Regions from separate parts of the Bradyrhizobium sp. 215_C5_N1_1 genome, predicted to be linked through region 2. Evidence: predicted binding sites of a transcription regulator. Region 2 holds the regulator's gene; each other region holds the start of a gene.
The links. The regulator LexA, encoded in region 2, represses DNA repair genes until DNA is damaged. The targets are predictions, from matches to a motif close to TGTTCNNNNTGTGTTCNG.
Positions count from the first base shown of each region.

Region 1: recA (recombinase RecA) is a predicted target of LexA. The motif match lies at 4,049-4,066, and genes of this name have one in related genera.
Region 3: uvrA (excinuclease ABC subunit UvrA) is a predicted target of LexA. The motif match lies at 4,826-4,843, and genes of this name have one in related genera.

Region 1 covers NZ_CP197228.1:3,258,871-3,269,007, reverse strand. The annotation lists gene gcvP (aminomethyl-transferring glycine dehydrogenase) at 1-1,625, shown strand, start outside; gene AB7G19_RS15320 (hypothetical protein) at 1,604-2,773, opposite strand; gene recA (recombinase RecA) at 2,868-3,956, opposite strand; gene AB7G19_RS15310 (hypothetical protein) at 4,588-4,761, opposite strand; gene AB7G19_RS15305 (hypothetical protein) at 5,054-5,251, shown strand; gene AB7G19_RS15300 (DUF6894 family protein) at 6,902-7,144, shown strand; gene AB7G19_RS15295 (glycosyltransferase family 2 protein) at 8,777-9,790, shown strand.
Region 2 covers NZ_CP197228.1:4,173,541-4,183,677, reverse strand. The annotation lists gene AB7G19_RS20160 (hypothetical protein) at 1-118, shown strand, start outside; gene AB7G19_RS20155 (molybdopterin molybdotransferase MoeA) at 350-1,561, shown strand; gene lexA (transcriptional repressor LexA) at 1,738-2,439, shown strand; gene AB7G19_RS20145 (hypothetical protein) at 2,647-2,865, shown strand; gene AB7G19_RS20140 (hypothetical protein) at 3,058-3,492, shown strand; gene AB7G19_RS20135 (GAF domain-containing protein) at 3,716-4,657, shown strand; partial or broken gene AB7G19_RS20130 (ComEC/Rec2 family competence protein) at 4,667-6,043, opposite strand; gene AB7G19_RS20125 (hypothetical protein) at 6,669-6,956, shown strand; gene AB7G19_RS20120 (hypothetical protein) at 6,953-7,246, shown strand; gene AB7G19_RS20115 (hypothetical protein) at 7,243-7,398, shown strand; gene AB7G19_RS20110 (hypothetical protein) at 7,448-7,687, shown strand; partial or broken gene AB7G19_RS20105 (hypothetical protein) at 8,329-8,522, opposite strand; gene AB7G19_RS20100 (hypothetical protein) at 9,001-9,276, opposite strand; gene AB7G19_RS20095 (hypothetical protein) at 9,273-9,749, opposite strand; gene AB7G19_RS20090 (AAA family ATPase) at 9,746-10,137, opposite strand, start outside.
Region 3 covers NZ_CP197228.1:4,325,928-4,336,064, reverse strand. The annotation lists gene AB7G19_RS20865 (outer membrane protein) at 126-887, shown strand; gene AB7G19_RS20860 (outer membrane protein) at 1,121-1,810, shown strand; gene AB7G19_RS20855 (outer membrane protein) at 2,034-2,780, shown strand; gene AB7G19_RS20850 (outer membrane protein) at 3,009-3,734, shown strand; gene AB7G19_RS20845 (outer membrane protein) at 3,880-4,635, shown strand; gene uvrA (excinuclease ABC subunit UvrA) at 4,940-7,918, shown strand; gene AB7G19_RS20835 (hypothetical protein) at 7,964-8,296, shown strand; gene AB7G19_RS20830 (HAD-IA family hydrolase) at 8,441-9,082, shown strand; gene AB7G19_RS20825 (nucleoside hydrolase) at 9,119-10,054, shown strand; gene AB7G19_RS20820 (YVTN family beta-propeller repeat protein) at 10,137-10,137, opposite strand, start outside.

The DNA of each region.
Region 1 (10,137 bases), 910 kb from region 2:
TCGGTGAGACGGCGTTGCGCATCGCGCTCGACGAGACCACAACGCCGGCAACCGTCGAAGCGGTCTGGCGCGCATTCGGCGGCACGCTCACCTATGCCGAGATCGACGCCACCACGCGCGAGGCGCTGCCGGAGTCGCTCAAGCGCACCACCGCCTTCCTCACCCATCCCGTGTTCCACGCGCATCGCTCGGAAACCGAGATGCTGCGCTACATGCGCAAGCTCAGCGATCGCGACCTCGCGCTCGACCGCGCCATGATCCCGCTCGGCTCCTGCACGATGAAGCTGAACGCGACGACCGAGATGATGCCGCTGACCTGGCCGGAGTTCGGCAGCCTGCACCCGTTCGCCCCGCGCGAGCAGGCCAAGGGTTACCACGCACTGTTCGCGCGGCTGGAAAAATGGCTGTGCGATATCACCGGCTATGACGCGATCTCGCTGCAGCCGAATTCGGGCGCGCAAGGAGAGTATGCCGGGCTGCTCGCGATCCGCGGCTATCATGCCGCGCGCGGCGAGACGCACCGAAAAATCTGCCTGATCCCCTCCTCCGCCCACGGCACCAACCCGGCTTCGGCCGCGATGGTCGGCATGGACGTGGTGGTGGTCGCCTGCGAAAAGAACGGCGACGTCGACGTCAACGATCTCCGCGCCAAGGCCGAGAAGCATTCGGCCGATCTCGCCGCGGTCATGATCACCTATCCCTCGACACATGGCGTGTTCGAGGAGCACATCCGCGAGATCTGCGACATCGTGCACGGCCATGGCGGCCAGGTCTATCTGGACGGCGCCAACCTCAACGCGCAGGTCGGCCTGTCGCGGCCCGGCGATTACGGCGCCGACGTCAGCCATCTCAACCTGCACAAGACTTTCTGCATCCCGCATGGCGGCGGCGGCCCCGGTATGGGCCCGATCGGCGTGAAGGCGCATCTCGCGCCGTTCCTGCCCGGTCATCCGGCGACGCAAGCCGAAGCACCGGTCGGCCCGGTCTCGGCCGCGCCGTTCGGCTCGGCGTCGATCCTGACCATCTCCTACATCTACATTCTGATGATGGGCGGTGACGGCCTGAAGCGCGCCACCGAGATCGCGATCCTCAACGCCAACTACATTGCCGCGCGCCTCGATGCGCACTTCCCGGTGCTCTACAAGAACGCGAAGGGCCGCGTCGCACATGAGTGCATCGTCGACCCGCGCGCGCTGAAGACGACGTCGGGCGTCACCGTGGACGACATCGCAAAACGCCTGATCGATTACGGCTTCCATGCCCCGACCATGAGTTTTCCGGTGCCGGGGACGCTGATGATCGAGCCGACCGAGTCGGAATCGAAGGCGGAGCTGGACCGGTTCTGCGACGCCATGATCGCGATCCGGAAGGAGATCGCCGAGGTCGAGGCCGGCCGCTTCAAGATCGAGGCTTCGCCTTTGCGTCACGCCCCGCACACCGTGCACGACATCGCGGACGACGATTGGAATCGCGCCTACACCCGCGCCGAGGGCTGCTTTCCCGACGGCGTCTCGCGCACCGACAAATACTGGTGCCCGGTCGGTCGCGTCGACAACGTCTATGGCGACCGCAACCTGGTGTGCTCGTGCCCGCCGGTGAGCGATTACGCGGAAGCGGCGGAGTAAGGGATCGTAGCTTCGTAGGGTGGGCAAAGCGACTTGTCCGCCGTAGCTCGAAGAGCGAAGGCGGAAGCGTGCCCACCACCTTTATGCGCGTTGGAATATGGTGGGCACGGCGCTTGCGCGCCTTTGCCCACCCTACGTCCCCGAACGCGTATCAAGGGTGCAACGAGCGAACGGTTCTGTCGGTCCCAACGCCACAGCCGTTCGTTGGTCAGAAGCGTTCCGCCCCACCAGCGTCTGATCGGGGTTTGACGGCGGAAATCCTCCCGGCCTTCAAGGACCGCTTCCCCAAATTCGGTGAGCGATAGCCGGCTTCGGCGAAAGGCGGCGTTGCGGCCTCGCGCATCGTGCGGGGCCAGCGTCGCGAGTTTCGGATCGAGACCCGTGATCACCGGCATTGGGCCGGACCCAAGCCCTTCGAGCAGCGGGCCCAATTCCCATTGATCGAACACGCGCGTTTGCAGCGGACCGTCCGGTTGAAACAGCTCCTTGGTACGGTTGTGCCCCCGCGCAATCAGGTCGAGAAGCCGCGCTTCCGTCGTACCTAGTCCGGTGATTGGTGATGGCAGTTCTGCCAGCAATTGTTCCATCGCAGGCTTCAGGAAGGGCAGCCTGGGGAAATCCCTGCCGAGCAATCCGAAACAGAGCTCCGGCGTTGGCGCCCGGTAGGCTTCCCAGGCCATGTTGGCGATCTCGAAGTCGCAGTCCGCGACCTCCAATTCCCGCACCATACGATCGCGAAGCTCTGTGCCGTCCGCTCCGCGCAGATCGAAATTGACACGTCGCAATCTCAGACGATCGGTGATCGATGGATGGGACCGCAAATAATCGAGGATCCAGATCAGTTGCAACTGACTATTGGGCTCAGGGTCGAACCACAGCTCGATGAGATCGACGCCATAGGTCTCGCAAAACCAAATCAGGCCTGTCTCTTTGTGCGCGAGACCGGTCTGAGGCAACCGGCCAACAAGATCGGACCAACGCACCTCCGGATCGCCTCTGACATAGCCTCCCGTCAGGTATTGCTCGAGGTGATGCGAGGTAGGCAGTGGCCCCGAAACGAAGCGAAAGATGAACGGCACGACCATGTCGGCGCGATCCGCATGGGCAAGACCGACGCCGGACGAACTGGTCAGGATCACGCGTTTCATCGCGAACGCCCCACAAAACGAAACGGGCACTGACGACGTCGGCAACTCAACGTCCTCAGCGCCCGCTCCTCGCGAAAGTTCTTCGCGTTAGGCCTTACTCGTCCGCCGGCTCCTCGCCGTCGGCGTCACGCTCCGGTGCACCGGCGAGAATCTGCTCGGCGATCAGGCCGGAGTTCTGGCGGATCGAGGTCTCGATCTTGGCGGTGATGTCGGGGTTGGCTTTCAAAAACGCTTTCGAGTTCTCGCGGCCCTGGCCGAGGCGCTGGCTGTCATAGGAGAACCAGGCGCCGGACTTTTCGACGATGCCGGCCTTGACGCCGAGATCGAGGATCTCGCCCATCTTGGAGACGCCCTCGCCGTACATGATGTCGAATTCGACCTGCTTGAAGGGCGGCGCCAGCTTGTTCTTCACCACCTTGACGCGCGTCGTGTTGCCAACCACTTCGTCCCGCTCCTTGATCGCGCCGATGCGGCGGATGTCGAGACGGACGGAGGCATAGAATTTCAGCGCGTTGCCGCCGGTCGTGGTTTCCGGCGAGCCGTACATCACACCGATCTTCATGCGGATCTGGTTGATGAAGATCACCATGGTGTTGGATTTGTTGATGGAGGCCGTCAGCTTGCGCAGCGCCTGGCTCATCAGACGGGCCTGGAGACCCGGCAGCGCGTCGCCCATCTCGCCCTCGAGCTCGGCCTTCGGCACCAGAGCCGCGACCGAATCGACCACCAGCACGTCTACCGCACCCGAGCGCACCAGCGTGTCGCAGATTTCCAGCGCCTGCTCGCCCGTGTCCGGCTGCGAAATCAGGAGCTCGTCGATGTTGACGCCCAGCTTGCGCGCATAGACCGGGTCGAGCGCGTGCTCGGCGTCGATGAAGGCGCAGATTCCGCCCTTCTTCTGCGCTTCCGCCACCGTGTGCAGCGCCAGCGTGGTCTTGCCCGAGGATTCCGGCCCGTAGATTTCCACGACGCGCCCCTTCGGCAGACCACCGATCCCGAGCGCAATGTCGAGCCCGAGGGAACCCGAGGACACCGCCTCGACATCCATCGACCGGTCGTTCTTGCCGAGCTTCATCACCGAGCCCTTGCCGAACTGGCGCTCGATCTGGGAGAGCGCGGCGGCCAGAGCTTTACTCTTGTCCATGGAAGATCCTTCGACGATACGCAGGGCAGTGTTGGACATTGGGTCGTGCTCCTTATGGCGAGGATTCGCTAGAGGGACAAACGATTGGCGGGGCGGGCCGGCGATAAAAGTAATGTACCCTATTTGTTCCAAGTTCGCAATATGTTCTTTCGCGGATTTTGGTACTGGCCTGTTTCCGGCGACATTGCCCTGGTTTGAAATGACACGTGGCCTGTTTTGTTCTGGGCCAACCATAAGGTGTATTCACGGGCGGAACACGCCGTCATATATTACCGAAATTTCCCGGGTCTGGCACAATCTGCATAGACGCTCGTTCCGATTGAGCGCAGGGTTCCCTCTCAATCGGGGGGTGACACCATGACCGAGCGACTTATTCAGACAGGTATTGTCACCGTAGGCACCGTGAACGCTGGCCTAATCGTCTGGCTGATCCTGATGATTTGAGGCCGCCTCAGTTGGCGGCCTCTTTTCCATCCAGCTTCTCATCGATGTAGGCCCGCGCTCCCTTTGAGGCCGCTCTAGTGGGAGCCATTCCTGCGAAGCGATCTCCTTGCCCGATCCTGGGATAAACAATCCATTCCCATTTTTCTTCGGTGAGTGGCCGGCCATAAAGCCGCCGTCCGGTGCGGTCCTATAGTGGCCCTACTTCGCATCTGCGAGTGGCCGGCATCTAACCGGCGGGTTTTTCTTTGTCCTCGTGCGGCTGCTCGCCACGGTTTTCGGCAGTCTGCTCCGGATCCCCGGGCTTCTTCCCGGCCATGTTCCCAGGATTGAAATGGTACTTGCCGTCCGGATTCTCGCCGGGCTGCTTCTCATTTGGATTTTTATTGTTGTCGTCGGCCATAAGGCTGTTCCTTTAGAGGGAGGAACAACATGCAACAGGGCGGGCAATCCCTTAGTTCCTACCAGTGGCCTACTTTGCAATCCCGAGTGGCCTATTTCGGCAGTACCCGGATGCTGGCCTGGTTTCCGAGCGCGGTGGCCTAGTTTGATTTTCGCGGTGGCCCGATTTGGATTTGAAGAACGGACCGCAAACGAATGTGTTCCGCTAAGCGAACATGAGGTGTAGAGTTCCGTAGAACTTCTGTGCCCCTTGAAAGTTTTAAGCAGAGCGAACTTTGTGACAGGAGGAAGTCATGAAGCGCTTCCGATTCAAACCGGATAGAGTGCTTGGAGAGCGGCTCATCAAGGAAGCCAGACTAGCGCGAGAAAAGGCAGAACAATTGCAGGCGGCCCCAGAGCAAGAGGCTCTTTTGAAGAAGGCCCACGAATCCGATGTCGCCGCCCGCATTGAGGAATGGTTGAAATCATCCGGCTTGCAGCCGCCGAAGTAAGCCCGTCGCGTTGACTCCGCTGGTTCTCGAAACAGCGGGCCAGCGGGCCATGCAAGATCATCTGGTTCAACTTGAGAAGCTGCGGAAGGACGCGGCGGAGTGCGCTCTCATCCGCGACCGACGCCGCTAAGCGCGAACTATTCGACCGCCTCGCAAGTCATCTCACAGTCCTGGCCGACCAAGTTGAAATGGCGATGCTCGAACGGAAGACCGGTTAAGGCCGCCTCAGTTGGCGGCTTCTTTGCCAGCTTCCCGGCGAAGCTTTCGCAAAAGGATTTCGATGTAGCCTTCCAAGTCAGCCACGCTGTCAGCCGACAATCCCTCCGGGAAAAACGCGCAAGCTCGCCATTCATAGAACCACGGAAAAGAAGTGCCCTAATCCGCCTCTGCGCGTGTGAAACGATCTCGTCTCCTGCCCGTATCTATTGGCCTGGGGGATTTCAATGCCCAGTTCGACGCAGCGCCGCCACGCATCCATTTGAGCTTGGTCGCGTTGTGCCGTTGAACCTTCTCGTCATCCATTCGGACTGATCAATATCCGGGATTTTGCTAATCCCTCTCGGGGCTGGAACGCCGCCGCCTGCGCTTCATTTCAAGCGGGCGGCGTTTTCATTTCATTTGTGGCCTGATCTCCACTGAGCGGCGCCGACAGTTTCACACGACTGTCATGGCACGTTCCTAGCATTGTCATGCGACGGGGGTCCGGCGCGCGGCTCTCCGTCCAACCTCGGCCTAGACCACCAGATGGGCGGAGAGCTCGCCGACCTCCTGAACCATGGCGGCACGCCCGGGTTGGTTCGGCATGTATCGCATCCGGTATTTTTGCACCTTCCTCGCCGTGACCGGAATCGGCTTCGTATTTCCGGTCACGCAAACCCGCTTTGTAGGCGGATGAAGCAAGGCCGCCTCAGTAGGCGGCCTGACGGGAACGACTCGAACCAAGGGATTGAGATTCCGGTCTGTGGCGCGACACTCTCGCGCCATCCACCCGGAACGGTCCATCGTACAATGCGCGCGTTGGCGATGGGCCGGGTCTCGTGAGGCCGCCTCGGTTGGCGGCCTCTTTCGTTTCGTGAAGTCTTCCTTCCGCCAAGGAAGCCCCTCCGTACCGACTGGTTGATCCCGATAGATCATCTTGAAGATGCTGGCCGCCGGATCCATGCCGCGCCCGTTCTTTCTGCTTTGGCGACACGCCCAGCTCAATAACATGGCGCTTAGTTGCGGCGGAGCGTGCTGTCCGCATTTGAGCCGTTGTGTCCCAAGTTGAATTCGTCAGTGTCCTAATTCGTAAAAGTTCCGAATGGCGGGACAAATTGAGGACTCGCTAATCCCCTGATCCGAGCGCACACTTTCACCATCACCGCCCGGATCGTGGCTACCATCGGTGACGAGAACGCTCCATCACAGCGCTCCCGCCCCCTCGAACAGGGAGCAGCGCCTTGCAAAGACGGCAACGCATCAGACAATCCGTATCTCTTCAGGACAGGCTGCGGGTCTTCGCTGACGATATCCGTACCCGGGCGGCAGAGCTTTCGCCAGGCGTTCTGAAGGATGATATGCTGAGGAAAGCCCGTCAGGCTGACACTGCATGTCACCTCGAAGAGTGGGTCAATTCCTCGGGTTTGCAGGCACCGAAGTAAGCTGAGCATCATGGCTCAGTATTTTTTCGACCTCAGGTCGGATGGCATCTTCTCGCAGGACAAAGATGGCGTCGAACTGCTGGACGCCGAGGCGGCACACGATATGGCGCTCGGCGCACTTGTCGATGCCGCCCGCGATGCGGTCATGGAAGGTTCAACGGGCCAGCATTTCGCGGTGGAAGTTCGTAACAGAACTGGCCGTGTTCTCGAAGTCACGGCCATTTTCAATTCCAGGATTTTCAGCAAGCAATGATAACGCCGCCTCAGTGGCGGCCTCTTTCACTTGAAGACGTCGTCTTCGCAATCAGCCGAAAGCTCGCGTCAAAGGCCGGTAATCTGGCTAGACAGGCGAATAGTCCTTCGGCAATCCCGTAACAAGTACTGCCCCCACGACGTTCTTTCTTCGAGACAATACTGATTCTCAGAAGTTCGCGGTAGGTGGTGGCCCGATCCCCGCTGCGGCGTCCCGCAACGTGACATAAAACCTTGGCACAGGTTGTGCACACTCATCATCACCGGGGTTTTGCATCCACCTCTCCGGGGCTGGAAAGCCGCCGCCCGCGCGACATTTAAGCGGGCGGCGTTTTTATTGATGTCGCAATCTGACAGCCCCGCTGTCCTAATTAGGACAGCACCCGGATTTGGTGCTGGCTTGTTTCCGAGCGCGGTGGCCTGGTTTGAAATTCACCGTGGCTTGATTTGAAAAGTTCACTTTGGAACTGAAGGTGGCCCGTCTGCATATTAAGTTCGCTGGAACTCAAACCCTGCGGTTAGGACCCGTAAAGACGAGGTTGTGTCATGAAGCAGCGCCGTCGTTTCACGCAGACCGTGTCACTGGAAGAACGACTTGCCGGAGAAGCGAAACGCCTCCGCGAACAAGCTAAAGCCCTCCCTCACGGTCCTCAACGAGAGGACCTCCTCCGCAAAGCCAGACAGGCTGAGACCGGCTCGCACATGAGCGAGTGGCTGAGATCGCCGGGGCTTCAACCGCCCAAGCCAGCCTAGAAGCAGACGCGCCTGAGGTATCTCGTTGCCGGCACAGATCCGGTTTCTGTCCCGGCGTGGTCATTCGCGTTGGCGGCATCAACGCTTGAGGATGAAGGTTTTCCCAATTCCTGCGGCTGGCCCGATGAACCTTGGCACGGGACGTGCAGACAAAACGATATCGGGATTTTACAATTTCCCTCCCGGGGCTGGAAAGCCGCCGTCCGCGCTTCATTTAAGCGGACGGCGTTCTTGCTTCTGAAGCCCAACAAGCAGCCTGTCCTGACTTGATGTTCCGAGTGTCCCAATTGGGACAGCACCCGGGTTTGGGCGTGGTCTGTTTCCGACCTCACTGTCCGATTTTGAAACGAGCCTTTGAAACGAGCCGTGGCCGGATTTGAAGTCGTTCAATTGTCGCGAGGTGAGACAGCACGTCGCGGCAGGACGCAGTCACCCTCCACCTGTCACCGAGCGGCCCTTGGCAATCTACCGGTGATTGAAAACGCCATCACGCTCGCGCCTCGCTTCCCTCTCGGAAAGAAGCAACTCGGCAGAGCTTCGCGAAATCCTCCAAGAGCTCCGCAAGAAACTGAACCAACGCCGGCTCGATTGGCCGCCCCCGTCTTGATCCGTCACCGCGTTGGCGCGGCTGCTGCGGCGACAGAAAGCGAGGGGAACCAGAACACTCTTTCACCAAGGCGGACAAGCGGCCGCTTCGAAACGTCGCGGCCTGCGGGAACAAAGTTCATGCGAATGGACGATGACCGCATCGAGATCGTCTCCCTAGCATTCACGCGCCTCGTTCACTCGCTTCGATTCAAGATGCTCTGCGAACAGGCTCAAACCGAAGAAGGGTCTGCCACTTCCAGCCACGACCGCTTCGATCAACGAGGTACGATGAATGGATCAATTGTACGCCGAGCGGTTCGATAGCTCCCAGAGTTCGGAACACCGCCCATTCATTTCGGTGGCAATACCCACCTTCCGCCGACCGGAGATGGTGCGCCGTGCGATTCAAAGCGTGCTGCAGCAGGAGCACGCCGACTGGGAAATGGTGATCAGCGACGACGAAGGTCCGGAAGGCGCGACTTGGAGCATCCTGTCCGAGCACGCGCGGAGCGACCCGCGCATTCGCGTTATCGAGAACCACCGCGGCCGCGGCCAGGTTGAGAATACCAACAACGCGATGCTCGCATGTCGCGGCGACTGGATCAAAGTGCTGCACGACGACGACTGGCTCACGCCAGGATCGCTTGCGACTTTTGCGGAATTGGCGAGGACGTACCCCGCCGCTGCGTTCATGACCTCCACATCTCATCTCGTTCAGGACAGCGGCATAAGGTACCGGCGAGGACGCCAGGTTTATCTGTATTCGGGCCAGCAGTGCCTGGCGGATCTCTATCTGGCGGGCAAGACCCGATTGCTTGGGATTGTCCCGTCGACCCTGCTGATCAACGGCAAGGTCATCCGGGCCGGTTGCCTGATGCGAAACTACAAGTCGATCAGTTGGGGCGTGGACCAACTGTTCTTTCTCGATCTCGCCTGCCAGGGCGACATGGTGGCGATCGACGACGGTCTTGTGTTCTACGACACGACCAACCACGCGAGCATCACGGCATTGGGATCGTTCCCTCAGATTGACCAGGAGACCATCGAACTCAAGCACCTCGCCTGGAGCCTTCTGGAGGATAAGCGCGGACTTCCCGATCCTGAAACGATGGTGCGTGCATTGCGGGTTGCCCGGCTGCGCACACGGATCCGTCAGCAGCCCCTGAGCGCAACGATCCGCGATGCGCTTCAAATCTTGCGCCCCTCGGTTTTGAAGGCGGCCAATTTGGCGATCCGAGCCTGGGCGCGCGCACCGGGTGCGATTGCAACCTTACCGGGGATCGCTCATTGCACGGATTTCTTGTGAGCTCATTCGGCAGTCCCGGTGTCAGAGTTGCCACAGCTGCGTTTGAGACACCGAGATAGGTGACCGAAAATCAGTCCCTCCCAAAGCCGCTCCCGTCTCCCGATCCGGAGCGCACCGAGGAAGCCGGACGGGAGTATGCCGCGGCCCATCGGTCGCGGGAATTTTTGGCAATACGGCGGACTTGACTGCCGTGCACCCGCGAAGACATCGGGCGCAGCTGTTTCGATGATCGCCAGGCCCTTGCGCTCTCGGTCGGAGATCATCCAACCGATGCCACCCATCCGAATGAAAAAATCTGCCCTGCGAGGGTGCCGGTCAGGCAATACGCACGTCTCCGTGGTCTGCCA
Region 2 (10,137 bases):
TTCCGCCAAGCTGATCAGCAAGGCCGCCGACCTGAAATCCCAGGCCGACCCGCTGCCTGACAGGGATCAGGGCCCCGCAGCGCCGGACGTCAGTCCGTACAAGCAGCCGGGGGGCTGACCGATGCTGGCCGTGGCTCTCGTCTTTCTCGTCCTCGCCATGGCCATCCTCGTACCGGTCTGTCTCGCCTTCTGGATCATGCCGCGGCGGACTTGATGCTCACCCTTCATCGCAGAGCGGATGACGCAGGATAAATCATCCTGCGCGGCCACTGTTTTGCCTCTGCGCCTGCACTCGGCTAGAACTCTCGCCGCCGATTTGCCCGAACGGGCCCAGCAGGAGTTTTCACCCGTGGCCCTGATGCCGGTTTCCGACGCGCTCGCTGCGGTGCTGGCGGGCGCAGAGCCGCTGCCTGAAGAGATGATCGCGCTCGACGCAGCCTTCCACCGCGTGCTCGCGCGCGACGTCGCCGCGCGGCGCACGCAGCCGCCGCAGGCGATGTCGGCAATGGACGGCTATGCGGTGCGCGCGGTCGATGCGGCGAAGATCGAATCCCAGCTCACCCTGATCGGCGAGGTCGCGGCGGGCCGCCCGTTTGCGGGATCGATCGGCGCCGGCGAGGCCGTGCGTATCTTCACCGGCGGTGTCGTTCCCGATGGCGCTGATGCGGTCGTGATCCAGGAGGACACGATCGCGGACGGCAAGCGCATCACCATCAAGGAAGCCGCCGTAACGGGGCGGCACATCCGCCCCGCCGGCGTCGACTTCTCGGAAGGCGACGTGCTGCTGCGCAAGGGAGCCCGGCTCACCGAGCGCGACCTCGCGCTCGCCGCCGGCATGAATTACCCGCAATTGCCAGTCCGGCGACGCCCGAAGGTCGCGATCCTCGCGACCGGCGACGAGCTGGTGATGCCGGGTACGACGCCGGGCCACGGCCAGATCGTCTATTCCAACGGCTACGCCCTGCACGCGCTCGCCCGCAGCGAGGGCGCCGATACCATCGACCTCGGCGTTGCCGCCGATACGCTGGAGGCCACCACGGCCGGCATCGGCCGCGCGCGGGAGAGCGGCGCCGACATCCTGATCACGACCGGCGGCGCGTCGGTCGGGGACCACGATCTGGTCCAGCAGGCGCTGAGGGACGAAGGTATCTCGATGGCGTTCTGGAAGATCGCGATGCGGCCGGGCAAGCCGATGATGAACGGGCGGCTCGGCGCGATGCGCGTGATCGGCCTGCCCGGCAATCCCGTGTCATCCTACGTTTGCGGCTTCCTGTTCATGGTGCCGTTGATTCGCGCGCTTTCGGGCCGTTCGATGATTCATCACCGCCGCGAACGCGCGGTGCTCGGCCGCGATGTCGGCGCCAACGACCAGCGCGAGGATTACCTGCGCGCACGCCTCGAGCTGCGCGATGACGGCACGCTCGTCGCCCTTCCGGTCAATCACCAGGATTCCTCGCTGCTTGCGAATCTCGCTGCGGCACAGGCACTTCTCGTGCGCGCGCCATTCGCGTCGAAGGCCGAAGCCGGCACGCCTTGCGAGGTCTTGCGGCTGCCCGTCTGAGCGCTTCGTTCGCGTGCGTTCCGCGAACTTTGTCGCGTTCACGGTAAATTAAGCAGTTGCGGAACATGTATCGAACATATAGTGTCCGTTCATGATTTGTTTCGAGAATGTAGCGGCTTACTGCTGAATTCAGCGTCTCGGAATCGAACGACATCAACCGGGGGATTTTGGTCGAGATGTTAACGCGCAAACAATACGAGCTCCTGCGGTTCATCAGCGAACGGCTGAAGGAAAGCGGCGTGCCGCCCTCCTTCGATGAGATGAAGGACGCGCTCGACCTGCGCTCGAAATCGGGCATCCATCGCCTGATCACTGCGCTCGAGGAGCGCGGCTTCATCCGGCGCCTGCCCAACCGGGCCCGCGCCATCGAGGTGATCAAGCTGCCCGAGCTTCAGGCCGCTGCCGGCAGCCGCCGCGGCTTCACGCCGAGCGTCATCGAAGGCAATCTCGGCAAGGTCCGCACGACTTCGAGCCCGCCGGCGGACGAGGGCGAGCGCCCCGTCGCGGTCCCCGTGATGGGCCGCATCGCGGCCGGTACGCCGATCGAGGCCTTGCAGACCCGCAGCCACACCATCAGCGTACCGCCTGACATGCTCGGCTCGGGCGAACATTACGCGCTCGAAGTGCGCGGCGATTCCATGGTCGAGGCCGGCATTCTCGACGGCGACATGGCGCTGATCCAGCGCAACGAGAGCGCCGATACCGGCGATATCGTGGTGGCGCTGATCGACGACGAGGAGGCGACGCTCAAGCGCTTCCGCCGCCGCGGCGCCTCGATCGCGCTCGAGCCCGCCAATGCGGCCTATGAGGTCCGCATTCTGCCGCCCAACCGGGTGAAGATCCAGGGCAAGCTGATCGGGCTGTACCGGAAGTATTGATACCGGACGTGCCGGTATCGGTTATTTGGCGCCCCGCGCGCTTTGGATCGGCATCGCCGATCCGAGATTGGAGCGGACGATTGTCCGCTTCCGCTGGATAGTCTTTCTGGTTTCGCGCAGATTATCCGGCCCCTCCTCCAGCGGTAAATCCTCGGCACGCCGCACGAAGCAGCTCTGCTTCGCGGCCTTCAGGTTCGAGGAGAAGTCATGCGCCGGATCGTTCTGAGCACAATTGCTGTGGCGCCGCTGATCGCAGCATCAGCGTCGCAAGCCTTGGACGTACAAACCTTAGCCGCGCAATCGCGGCCCCATGTCCGCAAGGACACCGCCGTTAGCGAGCAAGTCCGCAAGGCCCTCGACGCCGTCGACCAACCGTCGCGGCCGGGCTGGCAGTATTCCGGCTGGTCGGCGCCTGCGGGGCGCTGACACGCGCCTGCAGAATGCAAAGGGGCGGGCTTTGTTCCTGGTGGATTCGGGAAAGTTAATGTGATTGCGGCCTGCGGCGGCGAGCCGTAGATTTGCCTACAACCCGGCAGAACGTTTGGTATTTCCACTCTGATAGAGGCCTGCGCCTCGATTAAGAGACGTGGGTCGCTATCCCTGCATGAGGAGCACCCGATGTGTGACTACAGCCTGCATGCCGTCGCGTCGCGTCCCGCCGAAGTCGGCGAGACGATCGTCACGACAACCTTCCGCGGCACCTCGACGCGCGGCTTTGCCTCCGCGGCCGATCCGACCGTCGCGGTCTGCCTGCTCCCGGGGACGGAGCTCGCCTTCGCCGACAACGTCCGCTACGACAATCGCTGGATCTGGACGCGCACCGTCAATTCGCGCGTCGGCAAGTTCGGCAAGATCGATCCGCACATTCCCGATCGCCATCATGATGCGATCGAATTCCCCGACGGCAAATCCGTGCTGGTGACGCAGCTGGTCGAAGGCCAGCGTGCGACCGTGCTGCAGCTACCGGTGACCCAGCCGCTCGGCGAGCGCGAGCACAAGCCGCAGACCATCACCGACAGCCGGACAACCATCACCCGCCTGCCGATCGGCTGATGCAGCCATTCCCGGCCGACAGGTCGGGCCAGGATTGAAATCGCCATCGCCGGCCGAGGCCGGCGAGATGGTGTCGTTTGTGTCCCGCGAAACTCCATCGGGCGGACCAAGCCGTGGCGTCTCCCACCGCACGAAGTTTGCGCTGTCCTGCCTGAATTTTGAACGTCCGTTCCGCAGCCAAATGGCCGATGCTTGGTGCGGCTTGAGACGGCGGGCACGTTCGATGAAGACCTTCATTCGCGTCGTTGAACTCTGGGTGCCTGACCGCACGCGCATGCGGCTGGAATTCGGCGGCGGCCTCTACGGCGAAGGGTTGTCCGCGTTTAGGGACGTGAGCGAGGATCTGCACTTCGGATATGACGAGGGACTTCCCGGCAAGGCCTGGGCCGGCGGCCACCCCGTGATCCTCACTAGATTCACCGATTCCTATTTCAAGCGGACCGATCAGGCCATCGCCGCCGGGCTGACCTGCGGCGTGGCGGTGCCGGTGTTTTCAGGCGAATTCCTGCAAGCCGTCATGGTGCTGTTCTGCGGCGACGACGAGGCCCATGTCGGCGCGATCGAACTCTGGCACAACGATGCCGAAACCTCCCACGAGATGGGGCTCGTCGACGGCTATTACGGCACCGCCGACATGTTCGAATTCAACTCCCGCCACACCAGATTTCCGCGCGGCTTCGGCCTTCCCGGCCGCATCTGGAAAGCCGGCCTGCCGCTGATCATCAAGGACCTGCACGATGCCAGGAGTTTTCTGCGCTGGGAGGACGCCGCCAAGGTCGGAATCAATCTCGGCGTCGGCGTTCCCTACCGGACCGGCACCGATCAGACCTGGGTGCTGACATTTCTCTCCGCGCAGGCGACCCCGATTGCGCGACGCTTCGAGATCTGGGTCCCGGACGAGGCCCGTTCGGCGCTGGTCTTCCGCGCCGGCGATTGCAGCGCGCAGACCGACCTCGCCGCGCTCTATGCGACGAAATCCATCGCCAAAGGCGAAGGCAGCATCGGCGGGGCCTGGGCCACCGGCATGCCCGCACTCAACGACGATCTCGCGCGTGACGTCTCGGTCGCGGCCTTGCAGGCCAGCGCCTCTGGGCTGAGCCAGATGGTCGTCCTTCCGGTGATCGGCAACGCCAGGCTCGACGCCGTGCTGGCCTGGTATCTGTAACCCGTCCGCTCAATCCTCGGCCTGCAGGTCGGCTTCCGATGGCGTCGCGTCGCGGTTGCGGGGAGCCGCCGCCTGCGGCGCAAGGCTCGCGCTGAAATCCGCCTCGCCGGCCGCCGCCGGCGACCACGGACGGTCTGTCCCCCTCGTCTTCGCCGCCTGAACCGCAAAACCGTCGCCGCTTCGCGTCAGCGCCAGCGCGCCTTGCCTTGCGAGACGCTGACGGTCGACAACCATCGCCGCGCAATCCGGCGGCGCCGGCCGCGCCGTCACCACCAGCGCGGCACGGCTGCAATCGTCAGCCAGTGAATCGATGCGCAAGGCCAGCGCGACCAGGCGCCCGTCGGCGAGCGGCGTCACGCAGCCGGCTTCGTCGCACGACACGCCGGCGGCCAGTGAGGCACTGCCGGCGTCGCGCGGATCGGCGTCGGCGGCGAGCCATTCCTTCAGAAGAAAACTGTCCTTGCTCGACCTGATGAGATGCAGGTGCCCATCCCTGCCCCGCACCGCGACGCTCTGGCCGTCACCGGCGATCAGGATATCGGGCTGGCGCGCGCACAGTCCCCAGAGGATCGCGGCCAACAACACCACCGCGCCGGCCCAGCGCAACGGCGTGCGCAACAAGCCCATCACGATGATTCCCAAGCTTGCCGCGATCAGCGGTGCTATGCCGAAAGCCGAGATGCGGCCGACCGCGCCCGGCAAAGCGGCCACCCAGCGCGACACCGCAACCATCCAGTCGATGCCGATCCCCATCAGCCACCAGAACGGACCATCGAGTCCGAACGGCGCTGCAATCAAGCCCAACAGGCCCGCGGGCATCACCAGGGCCGAGACCACCGGCATCGCCCCGAGGTTGGCGAGCACGCCGAACGGCGTCACGCGGTGAAAATGGAAGGCGGCATAGGGCGTGGTCGCGAGCCCCGCAATCAGCGAGGCCAGGAACAGCATCGCGATTTCGCGCCCGCCCCACATTGCAATCCGCGCGGTCGCGGAATGATCGGGCGACGCAAACAGGTTCGGCATGCCGATCTGCACCAGCGCCACCAGTCCGAGCGTCGCGGCGAAGGACATTTGAAAACTCGGATGCACAAGTGCTTCCGGTGCGACCGCGAGCACGATCAGCGCGGCCACCGCCAGCGTGCGGAAGGTGATGGCACGGCGATCGACCATGACCGCGATCAGCACCACCGCCGTCATGAAGAACGAGCGTTGCGTCGCGACCTCCGCGCCCGACAGCAGCAGATAGAACGCGGCTGCGACCAGCGCCGCGGCCGCCGACCATTTCTTGATGGCAAAGCCGGCCGCCATTCCAGGGATCAACGCCAGCAGCGCGCGCACCGCGAAGAAGACCACGCCGGCGACGACCGCCATGTGATAGCCGGAGATATGTCAACTGCGGGGAAACATGAGCTATTTCAATATATTAATACAGGTTCGCTTCCCAAATTGTGAGCGCGGGAAGCACCTGGTCACGCCTCAGACAGAGGGGGCGTGAGATGGGCTGGATCCTGTTGGCAGTGGTGGCGGCGCTGCTCGCCGCTTTCGTCCTGTGGTTCAGGCAGGTGACGCGCGACGCTGACGCCGAGTATTGAGTGGCCTGTCAGCCTCAGACATGCTCCATGCGCGCGAGCTCGTCGATGTCGTGCTGATCCTGCCCCATGCGGCGGATCAGACTCCGGCGGGCCGCCTGCCGTCAAGAGTCCACGCGTCAATTGAGATGTCGGCGGAGCTTCCTGATGATCTCGCGCAGGCTGTCCGCATATTCCTCAATGATGCGTCGAGCCTGCTCCTCGCGCGAGGGCTGAGGCTCTGGCGCCTTTCTAGGCGGGCTTGGCTCATCCGATGAGCGCATGGTTAAAGCATTGCCGAGCGACACCGGTGAGCGTTGAGATGGATCAAGCGGGACGGCTGCCCACTTTTTCCACACACGACGCGCAGTAGCCCGGGCGCGTCCCGGGCCCCAAGGGATTGATAATTTGCGACGCGCTTAGGATGCCGCTTTGATCGCGGCATGCCTCGCCCTGTCCGACGCCACACGCCTACGCACACCGACGGGCGGCCGCTCAAGATCACCTTCGGCGAGATGCGCGAGATGGGCGTGCGCGGCGTGCTAGTCTACTGCCATTGCGGTCATCACGTTGCTCTGAACGCCGACCGCTGGCCGGACGATGTAAGGCTCTCCGATCTCGAGCCGCGGTTCGTCTGTGGGGGTTGCGGTGGTCGCGGCGCCGACGTTCGGCCAGACTTTGAGCGGGGCAATCCGCAGCTCGCAATCATGGGGTACCGAAACACGCAATGACCAAGGGCTGGGGGCGGCCTTTCGAGGAGCCGATCGAGGTGGACGGCGGCAAGCTGGTGACGCTGCTGGATGCCGGCGAATACATTGCGGCATTGCCGAAGAAAGAGCACGCCGCGCTAGAATGGCAAGCCGCGATGGAAGCCTTGATCCTGGTGGCGGAAGGCGGCGGCCCGGCGATGTTTGCCCGCATCGGGGTCATGCGGGCGTTGAACCGCCACCACGTCCCGGAGTTTAACCCGAAGGGAAAGGGGCCCCATTGGGGCCGGCGCAAACTGAAGAGGGATCAATGACCGTCTTCGTGTACGTGAATACTGCCAAACGGGTCGGCGACGCCGATCACATCAAGGTCTTTTCCACCATCGATGCTGCGGAAACGTGGTTCGAGGAGAACGATCCCGAGGGAGTGGCATTCGAATACGACGTGATAGGCTCACCAGCTTGATCCGCGGCGCAAGCTGCCGTGCACTTTCATCATTTGAGGATTCGAGATTATGCCCAAGGAAAACTGCCTGATCGTCCGTGCGGCTGGAAAACAGCTCGATCTACTGCGCGGAGAAGCTTCCCGAATTGCGAAGGAGAATAAGGTCGACTGGTGGATCGATCGGGCCGACGTCGGCATGGTCTTCTGCTTTGAAGACTCGAAGGCGAAAGATGCTTTCGCGCTCACTTGCGACAGCTTCGGCGTTCCATGTCAAGACGGGTTAGCCAAAAAGAAACCCGCGGCCAGCTGAGGCGAACTGGCGCGGAAGCATTGCCAACTAAGGCGGCCCTACGAGAACCGACCCATCGCCCAACGCGCGTTAGACGATGGGCGGTTCCGGGTGGATGGCGCGAACCTAGGAACGCGCCACAGACCGATTGCTCAATCTTTCTGTCGGACGATCGTTCCTATTGAATGACCAACCTCGGGATCCAACTGAACGGCCTTACAGGAAAAAGAGGCCAATGGCGGCAGCCGCTACCGGCAGCATCCCCAGCACAATCACAACGCCACGATAGACCCATTCGTTACGCATCGGGAAAAAGTAGCACGTCTGGAAGCAGCATGATGAGCAAAATTGCTCACTCCCAGCGCCAACTGAGGCGGCCTTTATTTTCTGTCTTGAGCAAAATTGAACAGGCGCGATTGTCGATGCGGTTCAGTGTGAGGGATGGCCCGGGAAACAGAAGCCCTAACCGCAGAAGAGTTCGCTTCGCTGCTTCTGGTTGGCAATGTGCCCCCAAACGGCCGCGCGCCCATAATCCCCCCCGCACACAGCGATCGGCTCATTGCTTTGGGCTACATGGTCTTTCTATCGGGTAGGCTGCGAATGACCACAAATGGCCGCGTTCGGATATACGCGGGGCAACTCGCGGCTGCCTGAAGGACCTTCTATTCCGGCGGCTGTAGGCCGGGCGATCTCAGCCAGTCGCTGATGTGAGAGCCGGTCTCGGCTTGGCGGGCTCTGCGAATTGCATGCTCCCGCTCGATTCCTGGGGGAAGCGTTTCAGCCTTCTCACGGAGGCGCTTGGCCTCTTCGGCAAAGCGCTCTTCAAGGGGGTGGTCTGCTTGGTTCGGCGTCGCATGGCGCTGGCTCCTATCCAGAGGAAGGAGGCGGGAGCGCGAGATGGCGTTCTCATCACCGATAAAAGCCAAGGGCCGCGCGGTGATGATTTAGTGTGCGCTCTTCGACATAGGAACGCGAGTCATAATCCTGGCGGGGTCGAGCAGCAGCGGCTCCAACTGAAATGCCGCAAAATGGGAAAAGCCGCAGCGTGGTTCCAGCCCCACTGCGGCCATCCCGGGTAACTTGAAATCGGTTGGTACTTAAATCGGGCCGGTGTTCCTTTAATAGAACACCCCGTTCCGAAAATGGAGTCCGGGCAACTACCGGAGTCCGGTTTTCTACGCATTGTCACTTGGAGGGCAGACATGGCACGGCATGTCATTCCAGCCCCAACTGCTCCCGGCTGCCGATCCAATTGCGGATTAGAGCGCCGGGAGTGCTAGGCCCGTCAGCGTGAACCGGCGGGCCCTGGTATTATCGCCTCAGCCGCCGGCGCTTCATGGCGCACCCCGCTGCGTCTCGTCGTTCCACGCTGCGTAATAGCTCGTCTTGAACTCGCGCAGCATGTCCGCGAGGTGCTGGACCGCGAAGTTGGCAAGCTCCAGACATCGCTCGTTGGTCACGTCTTGGCACCAGTCGGCGACCAAATGCTCTGTGATCTCGCCCATCCGATCGAGATCGCCGACCTTTTGCTCCAGATTGCGGAAGGCCTTTGCGTGAAGTTTCTCGACGGCCGCTCGGTCGGGTCGCGATAGCTCAATCACGTTGCTCATGCTGATCGCTCCCGGTTCTCGCAATCTCGCTCGACCAGCCGAAACAATGATCGCAGGAAAAGGATCTCGAACGGTTGAAGATTGCGGCCCGACTCCTCGTCGCCGGACTGATCCATTACGACGTCGGCGACGCTGGCGAGCGACCACAGTTCAACCGTCCGAACCTTGCTCGTCTTACTCATGAGGCGCGTAAGCCTGCGCAGCGCTGCGTCCCGCCGCTCGGACGTGCCCTCAATGACGATCTCGGCAACGGTCGAATTGCCGGTGTGCTCGGCGCGCCAGGCACCGTTGATCGCGCCATTGATCGACGTATACGTAACGGCTGCGCGCATGATCGCGGAGGCTCGGTCGAGCTCCTCCTCGCTGTCGAGCCGGCTGGGCGGTGTCAGGATTTCGGCGACGTTCTCTGTAGGTAAGGCGGCGGGAGAATTCGCCCCAGCGCGCGCGGCAGACAGATCGATGATGTTGCTCATGCCATTGCCCCTTGCTGCCAGTCCTGCGAACCAACCTGCTCGAGGTGGAGACGCGCCCGGGTCGCATTCTGCCAATCCATGCTGCCACCGCGGCCCGTGCCGCTGGTGATGCCGGACAAGCTCGGGTGATCCAGCAGCAGAACCGCGCAGCCCGCGTCCTGGGCGAGCCGCCGGAACAGGCTGACAAAGGTGCGGGCGTGCACGCGGTCATTCTGGTTGCCACCGAACGTCGCGGCGATGCTGTCCACCACGATCAGCGCGGGCCGCACCTTGTCGACCAACATGGCGAGCGAACCAAATAGCGGGGTCGGCCACATGGTGCCGTCGGCGTGTGCATAAGCCAGAAGGCAATTCTCAGGGCTGGCGAAGTAGAAATGCAGGCCTTCGA
Region 3 (10,137 bases), 150 kb from region 2:
TTCCGGAGACGGACTCCGCCTCCCGCCTAAGCTACGCTTGCCGCGGAATTAGATTCTTATAGGCGTCGCGCCTGATCAGCCGCTTCGGGGACTTCGAAAAGCGGTCAGAAACTGGGGGGACTGCAATGAATAAGATTTTGATTGGTACTATTGGTGCAATCGCGTTGGGGCTGTCGGCTCCCGCAATCGCGGCAGATCTCGCTGCGCGTCCCTACACCAAGGCTCCGGCACCGATGATCGCGACCATCTACGACTGGAGCGGCTTCTACATCGGTATCAACGGCGGCGGCGGCACCAGCCACAAGTGCTGGGACGTCGATATCGGCGGTGGCGTTCTCGTAGGCGAAGGCTGCCACAACGCGACCGGCGGCACGGTCGGCGGCCAGGTCGGCTACCGCTGGCAGTCAGCCAACTGGGTGTTCGGCTTCGAAGGCCAGGGCAACTGGGCCGATTTCTCGGGTGACAACATCAGTGCGATCAGCGGCCTGCGCGATCGTTCGAAGATCAACGCCTTCGGCCTGATTACCGGTCAGGTCGGTTACGCATGGAACAACGTCCTGGTCTACGTGAAGGGCGGCGGCGCCGTCGTCAGCGATCGCTACCGCAGCTTCGACGTCGCCAGCGGCCTCGAGTTCGACCGGGCCAACGAGACCCGTTGGGGCGGCACCGTGGGTGCGGGCGTCGAGTTCGGATTCGCCCCGAACTGGACCGTGGGCTTCGAGTACGACCACATCTTCCTCGGCAACCGCACCATCGGCTTCACCGGATCCGGCAATTTCGCCCCGCTCGGCGTTGCCACACGCTCCGATCGCATCAGCCAGGACGTCGATATCGGCCTCGTCCGCGTGAACTATCGCTGGGGCGGTCCGATGATCGCAAGATACTGACATCCCTCTGAAATCGCTTGGAGATCAAAGGCCGGCCTCGCGCCGGCCTTTTTGCGTGGGCAACGGGAATTATAGGTCAGTCACCGTTACGTTTTGCGATTATTGTGGCTTTTGGGAGACGCAACTTGCGGCTTTGCTCGTGTAAGCACGACATCAGTTGGACCACGGCGTCCGATGTCCTTCCGAACGCACGGAAGGCAAAAACAGAAACCGGGACTGGGATTAGTTTGAAAATGAAGAAGGTTTTGTTGGCTTCGGCCTGTTTGTTCGCTCTCGCTGCTCCGGCTTCGGCCGCTGATCTCGCGGCGCGCCCCTACACCAAGGCTCCGGTGGCGGTGGCCTCGGTCTACAACTGGACCGGCTTCTACCTCGGTATCGTCGGCGGCGGCGCCTGGGAAAACGGTTCCGGCGACCCGAAGATGAAGGGTGGCTTCGTCGGCGGCACCGCCGGCTACAACTGGCAGACCGGCAACGTCGTGTTCGGCGTCGAGGCTGATGGTTCCTGGGCTGACGTCAGCGCTTCGGCGACCGGCGCCACTGTTGTTCCCGGATTCGGCGTTGTGACCGCAACGGCGAGCTCGAAGACCGATGCCATGGGCACCGTGCGCGGCCGTATCGGCTACGCCGTCAATCAGGTCCTGTTCTACGGCACCGGCGGCTACGCCTGGATCGACAACAAGATCACCCTCTCCGCTCTCGGCCTGACCGCGTCGGACAGCAAGTGGCACTCCGGCTGGACCGTCGGCGCGGGCGTCGAGGCGTTCTTCGCTCCGCAGTGGTCGGTCAAGGGCGAGTACCTCTATCGCAGCCTCGGCGGCGAGACCTACTTCTCGGGCGCCCTGCCCACCGGCACGCTCAACTTCCACACCGTGCAGGTCGGCGTGAACTATCACTTCGGGGGCCCGGTGGTCGCGAAGTACTGAGCTTCGCTTCCAACGCACCGCGTTACGAAAGGCCGGCCTTGCGCCGGCCTTTTTGTTTTCGCGCGTCCAGATCCAGGCCAACCGATTCCCAACGTTTTCGGGGAAAGCTGTGGTATCCCGGCGACACAACCTTCGGCTTTAATGGTGTAGAGCAATGACATCGGTTGGGTCATTGGGTCGGCCGTTTTTGGTCGACAAAGAGAAACGAAACTGGGGAATTGAAATGAAGAAGGTTTTGCTGGCCTCGGCCAGTCTGTTCGCACTCAGCGCGTTGGCTCCCGCCTCGGCGGCCGATTTGGCGGCCCGCCCCTACACCAAGGCGCCCATTGCTGTGGCCTCGATCTACAACTGGAGCGGGTTCTACCTCGGCATCAACGGCGGCGGCGCTTCGAGCCGCAACTGCTGGGATGTCAACAATATCTTCGGCGTTGCGGGTCCGGACACGGCTGAAGGCTGTCACAATGCGACAGGCGGCGTCGTCGGTGGCCAGGTCGGTTATCGCTGGCAGTCGGCCAGCTGGGTGTTCGGCCTTGAAGCCCAGGGCGACTGGGCCAATCTGAAGGGCTCGAATACGAGCGTGGCGCTTGCTCCGCTGGTCAACGAGACCAAGATCGACGCGATCGGCCTGTTCACCGGCCAGGTCGGCTATGCCTGGAACAATGTGCTCTGGTACGTGAAGGGTGGCGCGGCGGTCACGCATGCCAAGTACAACGGCACGGTCGTCGGCGTGGTCCTCGACAGCGCAAGCGAGACGCGCTGGGGCGGCGCGGTCGGCACCGGCCTCGAATTCGGCTTCGCGCCGAACTGGTCCGTTGCGATCGAATACGACCATCTGTTCATGGGCAAGCGCAACAACTCGTTCACGATTCTCGGCATCAACGACCGCATCGACCGTATCAAGCAGGACGTCGATATGGGCACGGTCCGCGTGAACTACACCTTCGGCGGCCCGGTTGTGGCGAAGTACTGACCTTCGCCATCAACGCCATCGCGTTACGAAAGGCCGGCTTTGCGCCGGCCTTTTTGTTTTCGCGCGTACGGCGCGAGCGCTTGCGGACAAGTTCCATTTTTCGGCGCGCTGTGACCCTCCGGTGACAGACTGTCGCACCTCAAAGGTTGTATCGAAGATCGCAACAACTTTGGCCTTGGGGGGTCCGTCTTGAACAAGTTTATGCTTGCCGCCGCCGGCATAGTCGCGATGACCACTTCCGTTTCGGCGGCCGATCTGGCGGCGAGGCCCTACACCAAAGCTCCTGCCCCGATGATCGGCGCGGTCTACGATTGGAGCGGCTTCTACATCGGCGCCAACGGTGGTGGCGGCTGGAGCCATAATTGCTGGGACATCGTCACCAACATCCTCGGTGCGCCGATCACTCCCCCCGCATCGGAGGGCTGCCACACCGCGACCGGCGGCGTGGCCGGCGGCCAGGCCGGCTTTCGCTGGCAAAGCGCGTCGTGGGTGTTCGGCGTGGAAGGCCAGGGCGACTGGGCTCACCTTAGCGGCTCCAATGGACCGAGCTTGGCTGCCGGCGGCGTCGGCTCAGACCGCTCGAAGATCAACGCCTTCGGCCTCGTGACCGGCCAGGTCGGCTACGCCTGGAGCAATGTGCTGTTCTACGCGAAGGGTGGTGCGATGGTTGTGAGCGACAAATACGAGGGCTTCACCACCGCCACCGGCTTCGTGTTCGACAGGGCGAATGAAACGCGCTGGGGCGGAGCGGTTGGTGCTGGCCTCGATTTCGGCGTAACGCCCAACATCGTGGTCGGCGTCGATTATGTGCACGGCTTCATGGGATCGCGCGACAACCGCTTTACGTTCAACAACGGCACGTTCTCGCGCGCCGATCGGATCCGCCAGGACGTTGACATTGCAACGGCCCGCGTCAGTTACAGGTTCGGCGGCCCCCTCATCGCCAGATACTGATCTTCGTCTCCAACGCCATCGCGTTACGAAAGGCCGGCCTTGTGCCGGCCTTTTTGTTTTCGCGCGAGGGTGCACCCAACCGTCTTGGAGTCGTGAGGCGCGCGCAATGCGTCCGCGAATGGCTTTGGCGAGTTGGGGACGTGACATGAAGACGTGGATGCTGGCTGCGGTCAGCCTGTTCGCACTCGGCGCGGTCGCGCCGGCTACCGCCGCCGATCTCCCACTCTACAAGGCGCCGGCGGCCGCCGTTCCCGTCTATGACTGGAGCGGCATCTATGCCGGCATCAACGGCGGCGGCGGCTTGGCCCATGCATGCTGGGGCGTGACCCGCGCGCTCGGCATCGCTGTCGATCCGGCCGTTGGCGAAGGCTGTCACAATGCGGACGGTGGCACGGTCGGCGGACAACTCGGCTATCGCTGGCAGAAATCGCGCTGGGTGTTCGGCATCGAGGGCCAGGGCAACTGGGCCGACTTCAAGGGCAGCAATGTCAGCGTGGCGCTGCCGCTGTTCACCAACCAGACCAAGATCGACAGCTTCGGCCTGTTCACTGGCCAGATGGGCTACGCCGTCAACAACCTGCTCTTCTATGGCAAGGCTGGCGCCGCGGTGGCGCACGACAAGTACGACACCTTCGTCCCCGGCGTCCCGGCCGCGGTGTTCAACAGTGTCAACCAGACCCGCTGGGGCTACGCGATCGGCATCGGCGTGGAATGGGGTTTTGTGGAGAACTGGTCGGTCGGCGGCGAGTACAACCATGTCTTCCTCGGCCATCACAGCGCCGACTTCGCAACTCTCGTCGGCGGCTTCGCCCCGCGCACCGACAGGATCGGCCAGGATATCGACATGGGCCTGATCCGCATCAATTACCGCTGGGGCGGCCCGGTCGTCGCCAAATACTGAGACAAAGCTTCCCTCAGGAACCTCCAAGTCCTGATCACGTGCGGATTGCCCCAAATCCGCATTCAAACGCGAACGAAGGGCTGGCCTCGCGCCGGCCCTTCGCATGTTCCGGGCGCCCCGCTCCTGCCAGATGCCGCCAGCGCGCCAACAATCCGTTGACGATTCGCACACGCCACTGGAAATCCGTCCCCGTTCTTCCTACGTTCGCTGCCATACCCATCGGCGCCGATCCCGGTTCCGGGCGACGCGCGCCTTTTTTGTTGGCGCGATCGCGCACCTTTGGGATTCGTTGAGGGCAACTCGGATGGATGAAGTGATCAAGGCGAAGCGCCAACAGCAGAACGCGGGATCCAGCCTGCGCGCAATTACGATCCGTGGCGCGCGCGAGCACAACCTCAAGAATGTCGACGTCGAGATTCCCCGCGACAAGCTGGTGGTGTTCACGGGGCTGTCAGGCTCCGGCAAATCCTCGCTCGCCTTCGACACCATCTATGCCGAGGGCCAGCGCCGCTACGTCGAATCGCTGTCGGCCTATGCGCGTCAGTTCCTGGAGATGATGCAGAAGCCTGATGTCGACCAGATCGACGGCCTGTCGCCGGCGATCTCGATCGAGCAGAAGACGACCTCGAAGAACCCGCGCTCGACCGTCGGCACCGTCACCGAGATCTACGACTACATGCGCCTGCTCTGGGCGCGCGTCGGCGTGCCCTATTCGCCCGCCACGGGCCTGCCGATCGAGAGCCAGACCGTCTCGCAGATGGTCGACCGCGTGCTGGCGCTGCCCGAAGGCACCCGCCTCTATCTGCTCGCCCCCGTCGTGCGCGGCCGCAAGGGCGAGTACCGCAAGGAGCTCGCCGAATGGCTCAAGAAGGGCTTTCAGCGCGTCAAGATCGACGGCACCTTCCATGAGCTCGCGGAGGCGCCGACGCTCGACAAGAAATTTCCGCACGACATCGACGTCGTGGTCGACCGCATCGTGGTGCGCGCCGACATCGGCCAGCGTCTCGCCGAGAGCTTCGAGACCGCGCTTAAGCTCGCCGAGGGCCTTGCCGTCGTCGAATTCGCCGACGCGCCCGCCGCCGCTGCGCCTGCCGAAGAGAAAAAGAAGACCGCAAAGATCCACGACAAGAGCGGGCCCGAGCGCATCCTGTTCTCGGAAAAATTCGCTTGCCCCGTCTCCGGCTTCACGATTCCGGAGATCGAGCCGCGCCTGTTCTCGTTCAACAATCCCTACGGCGCCTGCCCGGCCTGCGGCGGCCTCGGCGTCGAGCAGCATGTCGACGAAGACCTCGTCATCCCCGACAAGGAGCTCGCCATCGGCAAGGGCGCGATCGCGCCCTGGGCCAAGTCGTCGTCGCCCTACTACGTGCAGACGCTGACCGCGCTCGGCAAGCACTACAAGTTCACGCTGACCACCAAATGGAAGGATCTGCCGAAGAAGACGCAGAACGCGATCCTCCTTGGCTCGGGCGAGGACGAAATCAAGTTCTCCTACGAGGACGGCGTCCGCTCCTACGACACAAAGAAGCCGTTCGAGGGCGTCATCACCAACATCAACCGCCGCTATCGCGAGACCGAGAGCGAGTGGGCGCGCGAGGAGCTCGCAAAATATTTTCACGACGTCCCCTGCGAGGGCTGCAAGGGTTTCCGGCTGAAGCCCGAGGCGCTCTGCGTCAAGATCGGCGGCAAGCACATCGGCGAGATCTCGGAGCTGTCGGTCAGGAAGGCCGGCGAATGGTTCGAGACCGTGCCCGAGGCGCTGAACACGCAGCAGAACGAGATCGCAGGCCGCATCCTCAAGGAGATCCGCGAGCGTCTCACCTTCCTGCTCGATGTCGGCCTCAACTACCTCACCCTGTCCCGCTCCTCCGGCACGCTGTCCGGCGGCGAGAGCCAGCGCATCCGCCTCGCCTCGCAGATCGGCTCGGGGCTGACGGGCGTGCTCTACGTGCTGGACGAGCCCTCGATCGGCCTGCACCAGCGCGACAACGCACGCCTGCTCGATACCCTCAAGCGCCTGCGCGACCTCGGCAACACCGTGATTGTGGTCGAGCATGACGAGGACGCGATCCTGCTCGCCGACTACGTCCTCGACATCGGCCCCGGCGCCGGCATGCATGGCGGCAACATCGTCGCCGAAGGCACGCCCGCCGAGATCATGCGCAACCCGAAATCGCTCACCGGCAAATATCTCACCGGTGAGCTCGAGGTCGAGGTGCCGGAGCGGCGCCCGCCGAACCATCGTCGCACCATCAAGGTGGTCAACGCGCGCGGCAACAATCTCAAGAACGTCACGGCCGAAATTCCGCTCGGCCTGTTCACGGCCGTCACCGGCGTCTCCGGCGGCGGCAAGTCGACGCTGCTGATCGACACGCTCTACAAGGCCATCGCCCGCAAGCTGAACAACGCCAGCGAAGGCGCCGCGCCCCACGATCGCATCGAGGGCCTCGAGCACATCGACAAGATCATCGACATCGACCAGTCGCCGATCGGCCGCACGCCACGTTCGAATCCCGCGACCTATACCGGCGCCTTCACGCCGATCCGCGAATGGTTCGCCGGCCTGCCCGAAGCGAAGGCGCGCGGCTACGAGCCCGGCCGCTTCTCCTTCAACGTCAAGGGCGGCCGCTGCGAGGCCTGCCAGGGCGACGGCGTCATCAAGATCGAGATGCACTTCCTGCCCGACGTCTACGTCACCTGCGACGTCTGCAAGGGCAAGCGTTACAACCGCGAGACGCTGGAGGTCCTGTTCAAGGGCAAGAGCATCGCCGACGTGCTCGACATGACCGTCGAGGAAGCCGCCGACTTCTTCAAGGCGGTGCCGCGCGTGCGCGAGACCTTCCAGACCCTGCACCGCGTCGGGCTCGATTACATCCATGTCGGCCAGCAGGCGACGACCCTGTCGGGCGGCGAAGCCCAGCGCGTCAAGCTCGCGAAGGAGCTGTCGAAGCGCGCCACCGGCCGCACGCTCTACATCCTGGACGAGCCGACCACCGGCCTGCACTTCCACGACGTCAAGAAGCTGCTTGAGGTGCTGCACGAGCTCGTCGCACAGGGCAACACGGTCGTCGTCATCGAGCACAATCTCGAAGTCATCAAGACGGCCGACTGGGTCATCGACCTCGGCCCCGAAGGCGGCGACGGCGGCGGCGAGATCGTCGCCTGGGGCCCGCCGGAGGACATCGCGAAAGCGCCGCGGAGCTACACGGGGAAGTTTCTGGAGCCGGTGCTGAAGAAGGCACGGAAGCCGAAGCGGAGGAGCACGAGCGAGGCGGCGGAGTAGAGTTCATTCCGCCTCGTCCGCGGGATCATCGGGGAAAGGCTGCAAGTGTCCGCGATGCCCAGCCGCACCTACATGCTCTTCCGCAAGGCAATCCTCGCCGAGCAGCAGGTAACCTGCATCTACGAGGGGCGTTATCGCGAGCTCTGCCCCCACATCATCGGCACCAACAAGATGGGTGAGGAAGCCGTCCTCGCCTGGCAATTTGGCGGCGAGAGCAGCGGACCGCTGCCGCAATGGCGATGCCTGAAGCTCGCCAATATCACCAACGCCCGCACGCGCGATGGCCCCTGGCACGAGGGCGGCTCTCACCGGACTACTCAGACCTGCGTCAGCAACATCGATCTCGACATCAATGTTCACGTGCGCAGGTTGCGGTGACGCACATGCGTCCCACGGCTGACGGGCTTGCCGGCCATGATCGCAGGGTTGATTTCAATGCGCTCGTGTCGCATGGGTGTCCTCGAATTCTTCTAAATAATAGCCGCCACGTCTCGTTTGTCAGCGAACTCCAAAACCTCCTCCATGCACTACTCCCTCGCCATCTTCGATCTCGACGGCACACTGGCCGACAGCTTTCCGTGGTTCCTGCGCACCATCAACGATGTCGCCGATCGCTTCAATTTTCGCCGCGTCGCGGATGACGAAATCGAAGCGCTGCGACATGCCTCGTCGCGCGAGATCCTCGCCCGGCTCGAGGTGCCGCTGTGGAAGCTGCCGGCGATCGCGCGGCATGCGCGGCGGCTGAAGGCGGAGGCGGCGGCGGAGATTCCCCTATTCGCCGGCGTCGAGACGATGCTGCAGACGCTGGCCGGGAACGGCGTGCAGCTCGCGCTGGTGACGTCGGATAGCGAAGCCAATGCGCGCGAGAAGCTTGGCGAGTCCGCCGCCCTGTTCGCGCATTTCGACTGCGCGGCGTCGCTGTTCGGCAAGCCCGCGAAATTCCGCCGCGTGATCCGGCGCGCGGGCGTGGAGCCAGGCCGCGTGATCGCGATCGGCGACGAGGTCCGCGACATCGAGGCGGCGCGCGCGATAGGGATTGCCTGCGGCGCGGTGAGTTGGGGCTACGCCGCGCCGGCGGCGCTGCGGGCGCTTGCGCCCGATCACATGTTCGCGCAGATGGATGAGATCGCAGACGTGGTCTGCCGGATTTCGCTCAAGGCCTGATCCGCAATCGGCCCCCCCCGGCCCAAGGAGACGGTGATGACACTCTCGGACGCAGCCCGCCTCAAACTCCTGGAGCCGCCGGTCGGCAAGGTGCGCGTGGTGCTCGACACCGACACCTACAACGAGATCGACGATCAGTTCGCGCTGGTGCAGATGCTGCTGTCGAAGGACCGGTTCGACGTCGAGGCGATCTACGCCGCGCCGTTCTTCAACACACGCGCCGACAGTCCCGGCCACGGCATGGAGCTGAGCTACCAGGAAATCCTTCGCCTGCTGGAGCGCCTCAACGTCGCGCCGGACGGCCTCGTCCATCGCGGCGTCACCGACTATGTCGGTCCCGGTAAGACGGCGCAGGCGGCCCCCGCCGTCAACGACCTCGTGGCCCGGGCGCGCGCAGGCTCCCCTGACAATCCGCTCTACGTCATTGCCATCGGCGCCATCAGCAATGTCGCCTCGGCACTGCTCGAGGCCCCCGACATCATCGACCGCGTGGTGGTGGTCTGGCTTGGCGGTCACGCGCTGGAATGGCCGCACACGATCGAGTTCAACCTCAAGCAGGACGTCGGCGGCGCGCAGGTGCTGTTCGACAGCGGCGTGCCGCTCGTGCTCGTGCCATGCAAGGGCGTCACCTCGCACCTTCACAGCACGGTGCCGGAGATCGAGCGCTACGTCGAACCGCATGGCAGCATCGGCGCATTCCTCGCCATGCGCTTCAAGGACTATTCGTCCGACCATCTGGGCTGGGCCAAGGAGATCTGGGACATGGCGCCGGTCGGCTGGCTTCTCAATCCCGATTGGGCGCCGAGCGTGATCGTGCCGGCTCCGGTTCTCACGGATCAGATCACGTGGAGCATCGATCGCCGGCGGCATCCGATCCGCTACGTGACCTATGTGGATCGCAACCCGATCCTGAAGGACTTTTTCCTGAAGTTGAAGGCGTTTGCCGGATCTAAGAGTGGTTTAGCGCCGTAGCCCGGATGGAGCGAAGCGCAATCCGGGAAAGTGTCCCCGCATTCCGCTTCGCTCCATGCAGGCTACAGATGCTCCGCGCCCCC